Regions from separate parts of the Peribacillus sp. TH27 genome, predicted to be linked through region 1. Evidence: riboswitches for the same ligand, from Rfam matches in the RefSeq annotation. Region 1 holds a riboswitch; the other holds the start of a gene.

The links. Region 1 has a riboswitch for S-adenosylmethionine ahead of JFU24_RS10245 (methionine ABC transporter ATP-binding protein). Riboswitches for the same ligand answer to the same signal wherever they lie in the genome.
Region 2: it holds a riboswitch for S-adenosylmethionine, as region 1 does, so the genes downstream of both, JFU24_RS21770 (2-hydroxyacid dehydrogenase) here and JFU24_RS10245 (methionine ABC transporter ATP-binding protein) in region 1, are expected to answer to the same signal.

The regions. Positions count from the first base shown of each region.
Region 1 covers NZ_JAEKEV010000002.1:1,829,053-1,832,234, reverse strand. The annotation lists gene JFU24_RS10255 (MetQ/NlpA family ABC transporter substrate-binding protein) at 1-54, opposite strand, end outside; gene JFU24_RS10250 (methionine ABC transporter permease) at 108-776, opposite strand; gene JFU24_RS10245 (methionine ABC transporter ATP-binding protein) at 763-1,779, opposite strand; SAM riboswitch class I at 1,845-1,951, opposite strand; gene JFU24_RS10240 (MBL fold metallo-hydrolase) at 2,624-3,182, shown strand, end outside.
Region 2 covers NZ_JAEKEV010000002.1:4,236,099-4,239,280, forward strand. The annotation lists gene JFU24_RS21765 (molybdopterin oxidoreductase family protein) at 1-1,021, opposite strand, end outside; SAM riboswitch class I at 1,180-1,270, shown strand; gene JFU24_RS21770 (2-hydroxyacid dehydrogenase) at 1,413-2,414, shown strand; gene JFU24_RS21775 (FGGY-family carbohydrate kinase) at 2,433-3,182, shown strand, end outside.

The sequences.
Region 1 (3,182 bases):
TGCCAAGCCAAGGGCTAGTGCGCAAACAGATAATAAAGAAGCTATTTTTTTCATTGGAAATTCCTCCTGTAATATGTTGTATTAAATCATTGTTAAAATGACTGATTCTATCGTTTGTTTACTAAGTATGAGGCCTTGTCACCAACCATTTGAATGATTTGTACAAGGCAGATTAACACGACGATTGTCGTGATCATGACTGTGTTGTCATAACGGTAATAGCCGTACCGAATGGCCAGGTCACCAATTCCGCCCCCACCGATTGTCCCAGCCATCGCTGAGTAACCGATAAGTGAAATGGTCGTTAACGTCAACCCTTGAATGATTCCCGGTTTTGCCTCAGGAAGAAGTACATCCTTAATGATCATCCATGGAGTGGCACCTACAGCAATTGCAGCTTCAATCACACCTTTATCTATTTCGCGTAATGCCGATTCAACGATTCTTGCAAAAAAAGGTATCGCGGATACAGATAGGGAAACAGAAGCCGCTCTTGGCCCTATCGTTGATCCAGTAAGCAAATCCGTTAAAGGAAGGAGGGCGACTAAGAGAATGATAAACGGGATTGAACGGACAATATTGACAGCGAAACCGAGAGATCGATTCACGACGTTATTTTCAAAGATTAAATTCTTGGTCGTTGTAAACAGCAATACTCCAAGAGGCAAACCAATTAGAAGGGCTACCGCAAGGGAGATTCCAACCATATAGATTGTTTCGAGAAAGGCTTTATTAAGGTCAGGTAAAATATTGACGACGGAATCAAACAGTGACATGTTTCAACACCTCCACAGAACTGGTCCGATTTGTTATATAATCCAGTGCCGATTGAACTTCAGCAGCCTCACCAATTAATTCAATGATTAAGATTCCTAATGGAACATCCTGAATATATTCAATTTTGCCGTGCAAGATATTTCCCTTTACTGAATACTTTTGTAGAGCATCGGAAAGAATCGATTCACCGGCGGTGGGCCCTTCAAATTGAATTTGAATAATCGTTCCTTTGCTTTCCTCAATTAAGTGTGAGGGAAGCTCAAAATCCAATACACTGCTGATGAATTGCTTCGTCAACTGCTGCTTTGGTTGTGAAAATATCTCATAAACAGATCCTTCTTCGATAATCCTGCCATCCTGCATGACAGCGACTCGATGGCATAGTTCTTTGACTACTTCCATTTCATGGGTAATCAATACTATAGTGATACCAAGTTCCCGACTAATCTTTTTTAATAACTGTAAAATCGCTTTTGTTGTTGTTGGATCAAGGGCAGAAGTCGCTTCATCACATAATAGTACAGTAGGGTTATTGGCTAAGGCTCGCGCTATGCCGACCCGTTGCTTTTGACCTCCGCTGAGCTGGGCCGGATAGACATCCTTTTTATCACTAAGCCCAACTATGTCCAGCAGTTCTAGAACGCGACTTTTGATGACGCCCTTTGATTTGTGTGCGGCTTTCAAGGCGAAAGCAACATTTTCAAAAACGGTTTTGGAACTGACTAAGGAAAAGTGCTGAAATATCATACCGATTTTTTGTCGTTGTTTTCGAAGCTCTTTGCCTGATAAAGACGTTAAGTCAATCCCGTCAATAATGATTTTTCCTTTTGTCGGACGTTCAAGCAAATTTAAGCAGCGTATTAATGAGCTTTTTCCGGCTCCGCTGTAGCCAACAATCCCATAAACTTCACCAGTCTGAATTGTCAAAGATACGTTATCCACTCCGACAACTCGGGTATTTTTCGATATGTATTCCTTTCGGACTGATCGGATTTCAATCATGAGCCTTCCCCCTTAAACATAAAAAACTGCCTCTATCATTCAGAAAGAGGCAGCGAAATTATTTCGTCTTATCTTTCAGAATGTAATCATTCTGTAGGAAGTAGCACCGTTCCCGATTGGGGCGGTTGCCGGACATCACAGGGCCTGTTCCCTCAGTCACTCTTGATAAGTAAATTATTATTTTGGAATATTACAAGTTTTCTAATATAATCTATATTATTTGTAAATTCACATATTGTCAATCGTTTCTGTAATTTTAGAATAACTTTCTGGTGATTTAATTAATTTTTTTATGGTAAATCTAGAATTGGATAATCATACCTTTTGGAATCGGGGTATTGTCACCATTGATCGTTAATGGTCGTAAAGCCATACTTTTTCATGATTTTTGTAAGATAAGCTTCGTTCTTTTTAGCAGCTTGTCGATTTTTTTTAATAATTACGTGAAGTTTTTGTCAGGAAAGTATTGTTTCAAAGTCTGTATCATGAATGCTTTAGCTTTTTTATCAACCAAGGTAATATTGATAGTTACTCAGCGTTAATGATTAGCCGTGAATTTTTTTATCGCCTAAACTTAAATACGGAGTACCCTTTCTTAACAACTTCCTTTTAACCGAAGCCAGATTTTTGCTGTTTCTTTTCTTAGTTGCATAATAGAATACCTTAAATCAATGACAATGGTTTCAAAAAGTGCCTTGATTCTACCGGAAAATATACTACGGGTCTTTGCTAGGAAAATACTATTTGCTTGTAAAAAGTATGGAGGGATATTACATTTATTGTAATGAACAAGGGGGAAATAGGATATTAAACTATTTTTATACAATTGATGAGGAGGGAAGCCATGCTAGAGATTAAAACGATAAATGATGTGGTTTGTGTACAAGGGACCCCTGAAGGAATAAAGTCGGGGATGAGTGTATATGTTTTTTTAACAGACGGCCTATTGATTGATACGGGAGCCCAAATTTTATTGGAAGAACTTATCCCTTTCTATGAATCAGCCGACTTCGATTTAGTGGCGCTAACGCATTATCATGAGGACCATACTGGCGGTGCGGCCTGGATACAGGAACATAAAAAAGTTCCCATGTATATTCATCCGATGTCGATTGATGTTTGTGCCAAGGATGCTGAATATCCTGATTATCGCAAAGCTTTTTGGGGAAGGAGAGACGGCTTCAAAGCTGAGCCGTTGGGGAGGACTGTTCATTCCCGTACCCAAACGTGGGAGCCAATCTTTACCCCAGGTCATGCTAAGGACCATATGGTGTATTTGAATCACAGTAATGGCATGCTGTTTTCAGGTGACCTATTCGTTACACCGAAAACAAAGCTTGTTTTACGGGAAGAATCTGTCCCTGTTATCATCGATTCCATAAATAGATTACTTCAATATGATT
Region 2 (3,182 bases), 2.4 Mb from region 1:
ATCCTGAATTGGATTTAACTGCACCTCCGCCTTTTACTAGCCACTGTCCTGTTAAAGCAGGTAAACAGGCAATCGTCCGAGTGCTCATCCCGCCATTATCATGATGCTGAAGACCATTTCCAATCCGAATCATTGAAGGGGAAATCGCCCCATACATCCTAGCTAATTTGTATATGTCTTCTACGGGAACGCCTGTTATGTCAGAAACCATGTGTGGCTGATATTGCTCAAGATGATCTTCTAGCTCTTCATAGCCAATCGTATATTCCTCTAAAAACGATCGATCCACTAGCTTTTCTTTATAGAGTATATGCATGATTCCTAATGCTAGTGCACCATCAGTCCCTGGGAGAATGGGAATGAACCAATCGGCCATTCGTCCGGTTTGATTTTTATGAACGTCAATAACAATGACTTTAGCTCCTGATTTTTTTGCTTTTTGTGCGATTGTTACTTGATGCATATTTGTACTTACAGCATTGATTCCCCAAAAGATGAATAACTTAGTTTCGGTCATCTCTTCTGGGTCTGTACCGTAGCTCCCCCCCATTGTGTAGCGGTAGCCTGTTGAGCCAGCAACTGAACAGATGGTCCGGTCAAGTTGACTTGATCCGAGGCGGTTAAAAAAACGGCGATCCATTCCTTCTGCAGCGAGTTTCCCCATATTCCCATAGAAACTGTAAGGAAGAATGGTTTGTGCCCCTTCCTCTGAAATAAGATTTTTCCAATGATTTGTGATCGTATCGATCGCTTCTTCCCAACTAATAATGGCGAAATTCCCCTCACCTTTTTTTCCCACGCGTTTTAAAGGTGTCTTAATTCTCTTGCTATCATAAATCCGTTCACCCATATTCCGAACCTTGTTGCAAATATTCCCTTTCGTCACTGGATGATTTGGGTCACCACTAATTTTCTTGATTTTTCCATCCTCTTTGTGTACAAGTAAACCACATTGGTCTGGGCAATCAAGAGAACAGACAGAAAGGACTACACCATTTTCTATATCTTTATATGATTGCATGTCAGTATCCTTTCATGAAAAAAATGATTCATAGATTATATCATACGGAGAGAATATTTAGAAAGTTCAAATAAATATTGACTTCCGTTTTGGAATTCATTATATTTGGTATATTCTATTAATTGAAAAAATAGTTAAACCAATATAATATTGTAAAATTTCTATCAAGAGAGGTGGAGGGACTGGCCCTTTGAAGCCTCGGCAACATTATTGTGCCAATTCCAGCAAGCGAAGCTTGAAAGATAGAAAGAGTGGCCTTTTATTTTATTGTTGTGAGAACGATATTATGAAGTAATTATCTCTTTCCGTCTTAGCGGGAAGAGATTTTTTTATTTTTAAGAAGTGAGTTATTGACATGTAAAGTCGTTACACAAAGGAGAGAGATGTAAAAATGAACATTCTAGTAACAGCACCATATAACGAAGAAGGCATCAAGGAATTAAATGAGTTATTTGGAAAGGCTACCCATCAACCTTGGAAGGAAAATGGAAGGGCCTATAACGAAGTAGAGTTGATCTCTTTATTAAAAGAGTCTAAGGCGGAGGGGTTAATTACTGAGTTAGATCAAGTAACAGAAAAAGTATTCGCTGAAGTACCTGAATTGAGATTTGTGGGTGTGTGTCGTGGCATGCCTTCTAATGTTGATGTGGAAGCTGCAACAAAAAGGGGACTTCCCGTCTTTTTCACTCCAGCACGTAATGCTCAGGCTGTTGCAGAATTATTTGTCGGTAATCTCCTTACATTTTTAAGGCATACCATTCCTTCCAATCAATGGTTGAAGGAGGAAAAATGGAATGAAGACTATCTCCAAGCCTATTTAAAGTTTAAAGGAAATGAAATTTCTGGGAAAACAATTGGAATGGTGGGGTTTGGGGCCGTGGGCCAGCGAATTGCAGCGGTTCTTGAAAGTTTTCAATGTTCGATAAAATACTATGACCCTTATGTAGAGAGTGATAATCCTAATCATGTTCGGGCTTCTTTAGAAGACGTTTTTTCGACAAGTGATGTGGTATCCATACACCTCCCTAGAACAGAGGAAACGATCGGGATGATTAATGAACACTTTTTGGGACTGATGAAAGAAGAGGCAATCTTTGTAAATATGTCAAGGGCTGTCGTGGTTGAAAGAGATGCGCTTGTACAAGTATTAAAAGCACAAAAGATTAGGGGGGCGATATTAGATGTGTTTTATCAAGAGCCGCCTGAACAAAGTGACTATGAATTAATTAAATTGCCCAATGTATTAGCTACCCCTCATCTTGCCGGCGCAAGTTATGAGGTTGAGGATCATCACGTCTCAATAATGAACCAAGCGTTAACAAAGTGGACAACACAACATACTCTTCAGATTCCAACTCTATATAACAGAAAAAATCTAGAAGTTAAGTCATAAGAAAGAAGAGTGAAAAAAATGGCTATAAAAGAAGGTTATTTAGTATTTGATATCGGTACTGGAAATGCAAGAGTGGCTATCGTTGAGACAACAGGTGAAGTCGTCTCTATTGAGAGAGAGGATATACAATATGAAATTGAACCTCTTTATCCTGATAGTCGATACTTTTCACCTGAATTACTTTGGAAACAGCTTATTCAATTAGCAAAAAAGGCGATGGCTAAAGCTCAGCACATTTCAATCAAGGCAATAACGTCCACTAGTCAACGGCAAGGAATTGTTTTGCAGGATCAGGATGGGCACTCGTTTATCGGGTTACCTAATATTGATAATAGAGGCCGCGAATGGGAAAAGGAGTTTTCAAATCAACCTTTTATTTATGAAAGGGCAGGTCGATTACCATCTGCATTGTTTTCAGCTTTAAAGCTGGTCGCCCTGCAAAAGAGGCAGCCGCAATTATGGGATAAAATTAAATACTTTACAAGCATCAGTGAGTGGGTTGCCTATAAATTAAGTGACGTGCTTGTCTATGAGCCATCACAAGCGACCGAAACACTGCTATATGATGTTCAGAAACAAGAATGGTCAGAGGAGTTGTGTGAACAATTCGGGATATCGGTAGACTTGTTACCCGAATTAAAATCGTCTGGTTCGATCCTTGGTGAAATTACACCGAATATGGCTCAGATGCTGGGATTGGACGAAAAGGTTTTAATCGTAGTAGGAGGCGGTGATACACAGCTGGCTATCGCAAGCACGTTTGCCGAA